3 regions of the Dendrosporobacter sp. 1207_IL3150 genome follow, and region 1 is predicted to be linked to each of the others. Evidence: riboswitches for the same ligand, from Rfam matches in the RefSeq annotation. Region 1 holds a riboswitch; each other region holds the start of a gene.
What was found. A riboswitch is a leader RNA that binds a small molecule or an ion and turns the genes downstream of it on or off. The one in region 1 is predicted to bind cobalamin.
Positions count from the first base shown of each region.

Region 2: it holds a riboswitch for cobalamin, as region 1 does, so the genes downstream of both, cbiD (cobalt-precorrin-5B (C(1))-methyltransferase CbiD) here and V6C17_RS06005 (sirohydrochlorin cobaltochelatase) in region 1, are expected to answer to the same signal.
Region 3: it holds a riboswitch for cobalamin, as region 1 does, so the genes downstream of both, V6C17_RS07215 (nicotinate-nucleotide--dimethylbenzimidazole phosphoribosyltransferase) here and V6C17_RS06005 (sirohydrochlorin cobaltochelatase) in region 1, are expected to answer to the same signal.

Region 1 covers NZ_JBAIYU010000010.1:531,903-536,132, reverse strand. Annotated here, with positions in the region: gene V6C17_RS06015 (FeoB small GTPase domain-containing protein) at 1-702, opposite strand, end outside; gene V6C17_RS06010 (FeoA family protein) at 718-969, opposite strand; cobalamin riboswitch at 1,268-1,450, shown strand; gene V6C17_RS06005 (sirohydrochlorin cobaltochelatase) at 1,876-2,808, shown strand; gene cobI (precorrin-2 C(20)-methyltransferase) at 3,219-3,917, shown strand; gene V6C17_RS05995 (ABC transporter substrate-binding protein) at 3,948-4,230, shown strand, end outside.
Region 2 covers NZ_JBAIYU010000011.1:55,106-59,335, reverse strand. Annotated here, with positions in the region: gene ldhH (L-lactate dehydrogenase (quinone) large subunit LdhH) at 1-835, opposite strand, end outside; gene V6C17_RS07935 (LutC/YkgG family protein) at 835-1,449, opposite strand; cobalamin riboswitch at 1,736-1,909, shown strand; gene cbiD (cobalt-precorrin-5B (C(1))-methyltransferase CbiD) at 2,027-3,127, shown strand; gene cbiE (precorrin-6y C5,15-methyltransferase (decarboxylating) subunit CbiE) at 3,112-3,738, shown strand; gene cbiT (precorrin-6Y C5,15-methyltransferase (decarboxylating) subunit CbiT) at 3,735-4,230, shown strand, end outside.
Region 3 covers NZ_JBAIYU010000010.1:778,670-782,899, forward strand. Annotated here, with positions in the region: gene V6C17_RS07205 (response regulator) at 1-84, opposite strand, end outside; gene V6C17_RS07210 (sensor histidine kinase) at 111-1,331, opposite strand; gene V6C17_RS07215 (nicotinate-nucleotide--dimethylbenzimidazole phosphoribosyltransferase) at 1,492-2,523, opposite strand; cobalamin riboswitch at 2,789-2,984, opposite strand; gene cobS (adenosylcobinamide-GDP ribazoletransferase) at 3,110-3,862, opposite strand; gene V6C17_RS07225 (hypothetical protein) at 4,131-4,230, opposite strand, start outside.

The sequences.
Region 1 (4,230 bases):
TTGATCGCCGTCTAATAATCTTAGGGTAACCCACCGCGGATCTAATTTATGATCAATAAGCCGCTGGATTTTTGGTAAAATTGTTTCAACTGCGGCTTCGACCTCAGGTGAATAGTCGATTCGTTTTGGACAGGGCTTAAGTTTACCATTAGCAAACTGGTACAGTACTGATAGGAGTTCATCTAGTCCTTCGCTATTTCGGGCAGCGGTTGCCACAACAGGCACACCTAGCTCTTTCTCCAGTGCTTTGATATTAACTCTAATGTTTTTCTTACGGGCTTCATCCATTAAATTAACACAGACAACTACATTCGGTGTAATCTCCATAATTTGCAATGCTAGATTTAGGTTACGTTCCAGGCAGGTAGCGTCAAGCACAACCAGAGTAACGTCCGGCCGGCCAAAGCAAATGAAGTCGCGAGCTACTTGTTCTTCAACAGTATGAGCCAAGATAGAATAAGTGCCAGGCAGATCAACTAGTAAGAACGATTGCTCCTGATAGGTAAAAGTACCCTGGGCGTTGTCAACAGTTTTACCAGGCCAGTTACCAGTATGCTGACGTAAGCCTGTTAAAGCGTTAAATACTGTGCTTTTCCCTACATTTGGATTGCCGGCAAGAGCAATGATCAGCTGATTTGCTGCAGAAGCGATACCGAAATGTTCGCGGAGAACCCGCTGCTGTGTTTCTGTGCTAAAGACCACAACTAAACCCTCCCACTAATTATTAGATGTAAATACTTTAATATTGCTTGCGTCATCGTGCCGCAGCGCAATAATCGAATCTCTAACCTTATAAGCAATAGGATCGCCTGAAGGGCTGCGGCGGATGCACTCTACAGTTGTGCCAGGAACCATACCCATATCAAGAATTCTTCTCCTGAGCAGTCCGTGTATCTCTATAGCTGCAACCCAGCAGCATTCTCCTGCGGCTAGTGATGACAAAGCAATAACCTCTGACTTGCTGTTCATGTTATAATCCTCCTATACATTACCTAATGTAAAAATTATTTTTGAAAAACAACATCTAAGTTAGCTCAGTACAACATGGTTAGCTTAAGGTAACAATTTAGGCTAAAAAAAATTAGCTTCGCCTATCTAAGTTAACTCTATACAACTTCATTAACTGAGGCTAACATTTTGCTTTTATGCTGTATGCTATGAAGTACTAAATATAAATGTTACACAAGGGCAACTATTTTCTAGCAGATATTGACTAGAGGGTGGTTAAGTGCTAACATTAACTTAATGACAACCGTCATTTTGATAATTAAATAATTTCGGTATAGGTGCCCGAAAGGGCTTAATAGGGAAGTTCGGTTAAATGCCGGCGCGGTCCCGCCACTGTAATGGGAGAGCAAACTCAAAATATGCCACTGAGACAAAAGTCTTGGGAAGGCTTGAGCGAGCGATGATCCAGAGCCAGGAGAACTGCCTATATGTCAATCACCGTTATACTCACGAGCGATGGGGAAGGGGATTTTGCACACATGTGTATCATCTTCCCAGCTATTTACAATAGCTGGGATTTCTATTGATATTCGATGGACAAAAACCTCCCATAAGGGAGGTTTTTTACATAATCAGGAGATGAATGATTTCCTGATTATGTAAGAATCGCTAAGGTTTATGGCAGATTTAAAAGATTGGCTATAAATCATGCCTTTCTTATACTCTATACGATTGATCGTACTGAGTTTTCATTGCTCAAATAATATGATGTGGTTGCGCCTGGGAACGCGACGCTGTCCTGTTAAGGGACATCCTTTTTACAACACTATTCATTTAGATAATTAATTTCGAGGAGGTTTTGGTTTCAGTCGTTGGCTAAGTTTTTAAAATTAAAATATAAGTAAATGGAAGGATGTTGAACAAGTGATGAAAAATTCAATGAAATTAAGTTTAAGTATTTTATTGATCTGCACTGTGTTGTTAGGAATAGGAGTATTTGGTGCACAAAAAGTAGAGGCAGCAGATTATAAAAAAGCTATTGTAGTAGTTAGCTTTGGTACAACTTTCGATGATTCTCGTGAGTTATGTATCGAAAGTGTGGAGAATAAAATCAAGGAAAATTTCCCGGAATATGACGTGCACCGTGCATTTACTTCCAAAATAGTAATGCAGAGATTAGCTGAACGAAAAATTCAAGTGGATAGTTTAGATCAAGTTTTAGCAAAACTGCAAAAAGAAGGATATAAAGAAGTTATTGTTCAAACAACTCATTTGACTCCTGGTGAAGAATATGAAAACAAGGTTGTTGCGGTAGTTCATAAATATGGCAAAGCTTTCAATAAGATAGCTATCGGACGTCCTCTTTTAACGTTTGATGGCCAGAATGGAACACCAAATGATTTCGCAATTGCGGCTGCCGCATTAAAAAAACAAATGCCTATGCTCCAGTTGAATGATCGCACAGTAGTGTTTATGGGGCACGGTTCACCTCATAAACATAATGTTGCATACGCTAAATTGCAAGAGCAGCTAGATTGTGCAGGTTTTAGTGCAACAGTTGGAGTAGTTGAAGAAAGTGATACCCCGAGCTTTGATGATGTAAAAACTCGACTAAAAGAACAGGGTGTCAAAAGAGTGCTTTTAATGCCGCTTATGCTTGTTGCAGGAGATCATGCAAACAATGATATGGCTGGTGATGAGGAAGATTCATGGAAAAGTCAGCTGATTGCTGAGGGTTACCAAGTCAGCACATATCTTCATGGCTTAGGTGAGAACAGTGCGATACAGGATATCTACGTACAGCACGTAAGAGATGCTATTTGGGGCTTATATAAAGCAAAGCACTCATCTGATAAATAAATCCTTAGACAAATACCTACAGCAGTCTCGAAATTTTTTTCGAGACTGCCTAGGGTTTTTTGTGTTTTTAATGGTATACTTAATTTTGGGTTTTTTATCCGATAACTAATCCGCTCTAATACGCTCCCTTGACTTGCAAGTGGGAGTAAATAGCGGCTAGGTTCCTGGATAAGTTCGGCTAAAATTCAGAATAAGACTCCTTCTGAATTAAGTCTTACTTTATCCTTGCAGCTTTTATAAATTGAACGACTAGGAATATGCCTTGCAGAAATTTACTATAAGGCATATTCCTAGCCGCGGTGGATAAATACCGCTTGCGGTTTTTCCAATTTCAATAAGACTTAATCTCAGCTAAAACTGTTGTGATTAAACAAAATTCGCATTAGCGTTGTTTATTATGGGAGGTAATTATGTCAGGTATTTTTTACGGTGTAGGTGTAGGGCCAGGAGATCCAGAGCTTCTAACATTAAAAGCGATTCAAATTATCAAACAAGCAGATGTCATTATAGCGCCAAAGACTGAAAAGAAAGAGGGAAGTGTAGCCCTGTCTATTGCCAGCCCTTATTTGAAGCCAGATGTCGAGATTATGACCCAGGTTTTCCCGATGGTTTCAGATACCGAGATTTTAACAGAAGCTTGGGAAAGCAATAAAAGCAGCATCCTTGAATTATTAGAAGAAGGCAAAAAAGTAGTTTTTTTAACACTAGGCGACCCAATGTTTTATAGTACCTATATCTATGTATTTAGGCTGCTGGAACACTCAGGATACCCAATTGAAACAATTCCTGGAGTTACTGCATTCTGTGCAATTGGCAGTAAGCTTGGCTATCCGCTTGTGGAAGGTAATAATATTTTGAGCATTATTCCTGCTACAATCGAAGAGGAAAAATTAGAGCAGGCTTTAAATATGTCTGATAACGTAGTATTAATGAAAGTTTATAAAAACTACAATGAAATAGTCGAAAAGCTTAACCGTCATAATCTTGCAGATAAGGCTGTAATGATCAGCCGCTGCGGTCTGCCAGACGAGGAAGTGGTTCGTGAGTTAAGCTGCACTGATGATAAAAAAATCAACTATTTATCAACAATTTTATCACGCCGGAGTTAACATTGCGGGAAGAAGTGAGGTGGCGGTGGGATGCAAGTTAAAAAGATAAAACAGCTGCTTGCAGTATGTCTGACACTCATAGTTGTAATTCTGACCGGCTGTGGGCGGACAGAAGCTCCGGCAGCAAAGAATGACCAAAAGTCATTTCTCACAGTAACCGATGATGCCGGGCGTACAGTATCACTAGAAAAAAAACCTGAAAGGATAGTTGTTTTATCAACGTCCTTTCTTGAACTTTTATATGCTGTCGACGGAAAGGCCGTTGGCCGTCCTAGCTCTAAAACTAGCGAGCTTCCGGCAGCTGCCCTAGACG
Region 2 (4,230 bases), on a different contig from region 1:
TGACCGGAGTTTGTCCAGTAGTCATTGTCATATAACTAGTCATACGCTGACCTGTTGCGTTACGAGGTAATGTCCGGAGAATAGGAGCAGCATCTTTAATTGTTGGAATAAGTTTCTCATAACCAATAATTACAACATGGACGCGAGGAAGGGTAGTAACTAAGCGTGCATTACCTTCATTTGTTACTAGACCGATAGCACCGTTTTCAGCAATGCCGAAGTTAGCGCCTGAGATACCCATGTCAGCAGTTAAGAACTCAGTACGGAGCGCTTTACGGGCAGCCTGTACCATGAAAGGAATATCTGTTGGAATTTCCTGCTGTAGTTCTTTTGAGAAATATTCAGCAATTTGTTCTTTATTTAAGTGAATCGCAGGCATAACCATATGAGATGGTTTGTGTCCGGCAAGGGAGATAATCCATTCGCCTAAATCTGTTTCTTTAACATGAAGTCCGGCTTCTTCTAAAGCATGATTTAGATGAATTTCTTCGGATGCCATAGACTTGGACTTTACGATGCGTTTTACATTAGCTTTTTTGCATAAATCAATTAAGTATTCTTTTAGAGCGTCTCCGTCTTTAGCACGGAAAACTTTACCGCCCCGTTTAATTACGGATGCTTCAAACTGATCTGCAACCGCATCAATATTATTAACAGTTTCGATTTTCATTTGTCTAAACTGTTCACGTAAAGCATCAACGTCTTCGACATTTTCATATGCTTTAGCACGTGCGATAGGATATGCTGTTGCAAATCGTCCTAAAGCTCCACGTAATACCTGGTCATTTAATTTTTCATTTATTTCTCTTTTTATATCACGATTAGTATTTTCCATTATTTCACACCTCCGTTGATATCTTCATCAACAGCAATTAAAATTAAACGGCTTGGTCCATGAACACCAATAGTTAAAACACGTTCGATATCGGCTGTACGGCTTGGGCCTGTAATAAAGCTTACATAGCCATCGTCATATACTTTAGAAATCACTTCAAAAGCTTCGGAAATTCCAGGTACGATGTTATTAGCGTTCATGAAAGCAATATGTATCGGCGGAAGCATAGTTACAACACGAGCTTCGTATGAAAACCCGTCCATACAAAGACTTCCGGACTCACCTATAGCAAATTCCACTGTTGAAATACCAATATCAGCACTTTCCGCATGCTCGGCTATATCAAACTTATCATTATATACTGCTATACCGAGTGCTTTTAGTTCTTCATTAATATTTGCAGCTTCTTGCATTGCACTATTAACCGCAACAACTTTTTTAGCATTAGTGAATTTCGCTAGGTTAGTAACGATTTCTTTTGCTTCTGCAGCTGTTTTTACTTTAAAAATCTCGGTACTAGCATTCTTAGCATTTTCTTCAAATGCAGCCCAAAATTGCGGACCAACTTTTCCGGCAGGAAATGCTGATTGCCAGTTATCACTTACTTTTTTCATATTTCCACTCCCTTGTTCACATATTGGTCATATATTAGACCAATCAATACTAAATAACTATTCTGAATAAGTTGGAAAAATCCTTTCTTTTTTTTATAAAAAATCCTACATATTTTACGGGAAAATCCTACATGATGTCGACTGCATTAAAAATAAGTCGCTTCGAGTGTTGAAATCGGTAAGCGATAATGAAAAATTTTACTGATTTTTGTTGTTTTAGCAGGAACTTAATGCAATTTATGGAATATACTATAGTTATTATTTATTTGACTTATAAATGTTAAATGAAATAGAAGAGGAAACAGGTGCAACTGCTTAAAAGGGAAGTCCGGTGTGATACCGGCGCGGTCCCGCCACTGTATTTGTTGAGTATGTCAGCTTTATGCCACTGGGGTAACCTGGGAAGGTGCAGACATGCGATGATTCAAGCCAGGAGACCTGCCTGTTTTAACACACACCGTCATAACTCCGAATAGGAGTGAAACGACCTACGGATGATAGGCAGGTGGGTAATATTCTAAGCAGTGCTTATGTATTGTTTATTTTAATACCCCCTGACTATAGGGGGTTTTTTAGTTTGTCAAAAAAATTACGCTCAGGCTTTACTACTGGTAGTTGTGCTGCCGCCGCCGCTAAAGCTGCAGTGTTAGCACATTATGGGCAGTTTCCAAACATAGTCGAAGTGCTTTCTCCTCAAGGCAAATTAATATGTGTACCAATTGCTAGCAGCTTTAAAAAAGATACCGGTGGTTTTGCCAGAGTTATTAAAGATTCAGGCGATGATCCCGATATTACTAACGGAACAGCTGTTGAAGCTGATGTTAGAATAACTTCGACACAAGAAATTACAATTAAAGCCGGCAAAGGTGTTGGTGTTGTTACCAAGCCTGGATTAGCTGTCGCTGTTGGCCAACCTGCAATTAATCCAGGACCGCATTTTATGATTACCAATGCTTTACGAGAAGTGCTGCCCATAGATTGCGGGGCAGAAGCTGTTATATCCATCCCCGCCGGCGAGACACTTGCTAAGCGAACTTTAAATTCAACACTTGGCATAATTGGCGGTCTTTCTATTATCGGAACTACAGGTATAGTTGAGCCAATGTCTGAAGAGGCCTTCAAAAATTCATTAACTCCGCAAATTAGTGTGGCTAAAGCCCAAGGATATGACACATTAGTTCTAGTCCCCGGTAAGATTGGTCAAGATATAGCAATTAACAAGTTCTCTCTGCCTGCCGAGGCAGTCATACAAACAAGTAATTTCATTGGACATATGTTAGAAAACTGTGTCAACCAAAAAATTAAGAATGTTTTACTGTTTGGTCATCTAGGTAAACTTGTTAAAGTTGCAGCTGGTATCTTCCATACACATAATCGCATGGCTGACGCCAGGCTGGAAACACTAGCTGCGTACATGGGGGCAGCAGGTGCACCGCAGTCAGCGCTGCAGGAAATTCTAGCTTGTACTACTACTGAAGCAGCCTTACCGATAATCGAGCACTATAAGATGGTGTCGGTTTATGATACCTTGGCAAAGCGCGCAAGTGAGCGTGCGATGCGTTACGTATTTGGAGATTTAACAGTTGGAACAGCTATTGTAACATTAAAAGGTGATATTTTGGGTTATGACAGCTCTGCAATTGAAATAGGAGGAACTCTGGGATGGAATATAAAATAGTAGTCGTCGGTATCGGACCTGGGTCTCCCGACTATTTGCTTCCTATTGCGAAACGTACTATTGATTCTGCCAAAGTTATCGTTGGCAGTAAACGTGCTCTTGACACATTAGCTACTCATGATTGTGTAAAAAAAGCAATCCAAAGTGATATAGCAGATGTACTAGATTTCATTGAAATGAAATCTAGTACATCTGATGTTGTTGTCCTTGTCTCGGGTGATCCAGGATATTACAGCTTGCTGAGTGCACTAAGGGGAAGGTTTTCACAAAACCAATTAACAGTAATACCAGGCATCAGCTCGTTTCAGCTTGCATTTGCCAAGCTTGCGCTGCCTTGGCAAGATGCTGCTTTAGTAAGTATGCACGGTCGTGAACCGGATGCCGAAAAGCTAGAGTACAAGCCAGGGAGAAAACTCGGAATTTTAACTGATAGTATAAACAATCCAAAAACTATTGCGACACGCCTTATGAATATTGGCTGGCCGCCAGAGAGTCTGGTGTGGATTTGTGCAAACCTATCTTATGAAAGCGAAGAGATCATCAGTGCAAATCTCACCAATGCTAGTCTTATTGAGGGATTTTCGCATTGCGTAATGGTGGTGAAAGCATGACACATTTTATTGGCATAGATGATGAAAAATTTATACGCGGTAATATTCCCATGACAAAGTGCGAGGTGCGGATATTAGCGCTGGCAAAAGCAAAAATCAAGTCAACCGACGTAGTTTTAGATATTGGGGCTGGCACAGGCTCTTTGTCAGTTGAAGCAGCCCTGCTTGCTCCTGAGGGTAAAGTATTTGCAGTTGAAAGAGAAGCTGAAGGAGTAAGCCTAATTAGAGCTAACTGCGATAAGTTCGGCGTTTCTAATATTGCTGTCATTGAGGGGAATGCTCCTGATGTCTTAGTTAATATTCCTCTTTGTGATGTTGTTTTCGTTGGAGGAAGCGGCGGCAAGCTAGAAGAGATAATAGAGGCGGCCAACAATTTACTAAAAATCGGTGGACGAATGATAATTACAGCTGTAACGGTTGAGACTTTATATAAAGCACTGCAAACTGTTCAGGCAAAAGATAACTTTACAGTAGAAGCTTTTGGGGTACAGG
Region 3 (4,230 bases), 250 kb from region 1:
AATGCAGGGACAATGCCTTGTTATGATATAACGCAAAGCTTGCCGTTCGAGTTGTTCATCATCTGCTATTAACAATGTAATCATATATTAACTTCTCCTTTGGCATTATACTAAGACTGGCAAAGCGGAAGCCTAATATAGATACTGGTTCCTTTACCCATTTCACTTTCCATCCTTAGACCATATTCGCTGCCAAAATGATGCTGAATTCGCTTGTGTACGTTAATAATTCCTAGGCCTGTTGTCTGCCCCTTTGTATGTTTCCTTTTTTCCGAACGGAAAATTGAATTTATTCGCTCTTGTGACAGCCCTATTCCAGTATCGCTGACAACCAGCATTAAGTAACCTTCATCGTTGCTTGCACTTATGTGGATTTCTCCCCCATCCTTTTTGGGCTCAAGTCCATGGATTATTGCATTTTCAACTATCGGCTGCAATGTCAGTGCCGGTATGTGTACATCCAAAACTTGAGAGTCTACATTAACTTTGGCATTTATTCTATCACCAAAGCGTGCCCTTTGGATTGTCAGATAGTCACTTATCGATTTAACTTCTTCCTCAAGGGTTCGCAGCTCTTCAATATCACGAAGATTATTACGAAGTAAATCGGACAGCGCATAAACGATCTCTTGTGTTCGGCTCGCACCTTCCAATAAAGCAAGTCTGGCAATTGTATTTAAGGTATTAAAGAGAAAGTGCGGATTAACCTGGGACTGCAAAGCCTTTAATTCTGTTGCCCTGAGCAGGTTTTCTAACTCGGCTTTAGCCCTAATTTCATCCATAAGCTGCTTCTGGACAATGTTAGCAACCCCAATTTCGACAATGTAGTTAGACATTATATAAATTAAATCTGCAGCAGCTTTAAGCCTGGCCCCCTGGATTATATCGACTTTATCAAATAGTTCACTAAGCTTATCATTATCCCGCTTAAGAGAAGCTGTCAGCTTATACATCTCACCTTTGGTATCATAGTCTTCCTGAGGTGAAACAACTTGACCGGCTAATAAGGCCCCAACATATTGATTCTGAACAATAATTGGTGCTGCTAAATCAGTTAAACCAGCATGGCAATGATATACATAGGGCCGCCGGCTTTGTAAAGCCTTTCTGCCCCCTCGGTCATCACAAGCCATACAGCGAGCAAGACCTTCAAAATCGGACCTAATATATTGACAAAATTCCGTAAAATTACTAGGTTTAGTAACAGGCATCCCTTCAACATCAACTATAACAGCAGCTAACCCTGTTGCTTCTGAGAACTTATCTTGTATCTCCTGCAATACCTGAGTATTTACAATTTCACCAAGAGTAAAGCGATTATAACCTTGCACAAAGGTTCCCCCTATGAATTAAAGTTCACCGAATTGTAGGAATTTTCTCATAGGGTATTATTTGGATTAAATATAAAATTTTTCCTGCAAATGACAAGATATTGTTATTTCAGAGCAATTAACTTTTACGAAACTCTCGAAACACTACCATCAATGCTAGCTATATGGCTACCTGCGGCTCACCTGCAACATTCAGGTCGAAATCTGACAACCTAGCCATGTTAAGAAGCGTATATGCAGTGGTTTTAAGAATAGATACCATTAATACAGCCCCTGTACCTTCGCCTAACGCCATATTACCGCGAATAATTACATCATCGGCTAGGATATTTCCTAGCAGCAGTGCATACGCCATACCAGGCTCTTTAGACATATGCGACGGTATAGCGTACTTTTCAATATCACTGTTAAGCTTCGCAGCACAAGCATAAGCCACTGCAGTTATAAAGCCGTCGATGACGAACGGAGTTTTACGCTGCGCACATTCAAGCATACCTGCACAAATCGCTACAATGTCAAAACCGCCTACACACCTTAAAATATCCTCGACTCCTTGCATCGCAGCTTTGTGACGTTCAACACCTTTACTTACAACTAAACGTTTTCGCTTGAGCAAATCATTGTTTGCCGGGCTAGCCCCATAACCAACTAAAAATTCTGGAAACATCCCTGTCAAAGCATGAAGTACCGCAGACGAGGTTGTGGTATTCCCGATTCCCATTTCACCGAACGACAGTAAATTGCAGCCCTGCTTGCTAACCAATTCTTCTACTATATCTTGCCCAGCCTTCCACGCTAAGTAAAATTCCTCGTTACTCATAGCTTCTTGCTTCATAAAGTTCTTACTTCCTAAAGCAACTTTCTTATCGATACCTACAGCAACGCTGTTATTAATGCCAACGTCAACAACAGTATATGGAATACCATTACTGCGACAGAAGCAGCTTATCGTCGCTCGCCCATCAACCATATTCTGTGCTTGCAAGTAGGTTATCACCGGCGGGTAAGCAACTACCCCCTCATCAACAACCCCATTATCAGCCGCAAAAATCACGTGATGCGGGCGTACTTCTGAATGCTTAGTTTCCCAAGCCAAAAGTATCTTCCGAAAATACTTTTCTAAGAGTCCAAGACTGTTCGGCGGTTTAGCCGCACCATCAATTAAGTCGTTCACTGCTGCTTCGTAATCCATAAAAATATCCCCCTCTATTTTAGTTTTTAATATTCTTATGTGTTAACCACAGAGTACGCAGAGGTCGCAGAGTGGACGCAAGTGTAGGTTATAAAATTCATGCGCGATAATATCTCGACCAATTCCTCCGATAACCCTCTGCGTACTCCGCGTACTCTGCGGTTCAAAAAATCATCCCCACAAAAATAAATACCTAGCCCAAAAAGGCTAGGTATTTAAAATTTAAAAACCCTATCCTTCTGGCATTACCCCTTGCGCGGAGGTAAAATGTCAGCCAAAACAGGCAGGTCTCCTGGCTTACGGATCTTGAGTCTCCTGCGCCTTCCCGGCAGCCCGGTGGCATATGCAGAAGACTTCCCCGATTACAGTGGCGCGACCGCGTCGTTTAAGGGCTATAGCCCTTCCGTACTTCCCTATTCTCCTCTTGGTTTAAAAGAGGCACCTGTTTGGTGGCAGTATATTAAGTTGTTTATTTTTCTATTTCTACCATATTATGTGATTTCCTATCAGTAAATGCGGGTTAGCAAGATGTTGAAGCGTAAAGTAAAAAAAATGCTATTTCTAGATCGACATACTAACTTTTTAATTAAAATACGAAGGCCATCAACACAGCAACCTCGGTAACTTCTATAATGGCGCCATATACATCTCCAGTCATGCCGCCTAATTTATTGGAGATATAGCGGGCAACTAAAGCAGCCCAGCTAATTGCTACTATCCCAGCAATTAGTGCAGTATTGCCTAGCGGAATTAATAGTGCTAACGTAAATATGCCAGCTATATAAATAGTAGTTTTATCTGAGTATTGGAAAAAAGTCTTCCCAAGACCATTGGCCCGAGCATATGGGAATTTAGTTATTGCCACAACACTAGCCATCCGACCTATAACCGGCATTACAAATAAGGCGGCAGGCAGCTTTCCTATTGGGATGTCTAAAATAAGCGAATACTTAAGTAATATCAGCAGGCTAAACCCAATCGCTCCAAAAGCTCCAATGCGGCTATCTTTCATTATCTCCAACATTCGTTCTCGCGAACGACCCGAAAAAACCCCGTCTATAGTATCCATAAAGCCATCGCAATGCAGGCCGCCTGTGATTACAATTTCGATTATAATCAAACTTGCCGCTAGTAAGTGCATTGGAAATACTTCAAACTTATATTGCTGTACTCCATAAGCCAAACCAGCCAAAAGAATGCCTATTATGCCGCCTACCAAAGGAAAGAACTTAACACTTCGTCCAAATGCCTCAGGCGACCAATCGGCGTGTTTACTAACATAAATTCGCGTCAAAAACTGAAAGCCGGTAATAAAATCGCCGCATAGCTTTTTAACCAACCATTACACCGCCTCGATCATTTTACTTATACTTTCACTAAATTAATTAGCTATCCTTCAGCGTAATAATCGATCGGCAATATAGTCCTGCAATTAGCTAAGAAAGTACATAGATTGAATGTGACGTAAGTGTTCTTGAATAAAGTGCACCTTATTATAAGCGCAAGTCAGCGCCAGCAGCGTTAATAAGGTACCGTCTCCCCTTCTCAGCTTCCTTAAGAAGATTAAAAACCCTTGCGAAATCTCTTCCGCAAAGGTTTTTAATCTTCTATTCCAAAAATTTTATGGTAGCATTAGGCAAAAACTTTTTGGCTGCTGCAAAAGTATCTGTAAAAAACTCTTCGTTTTCAATTGCCTGCTCAATATCT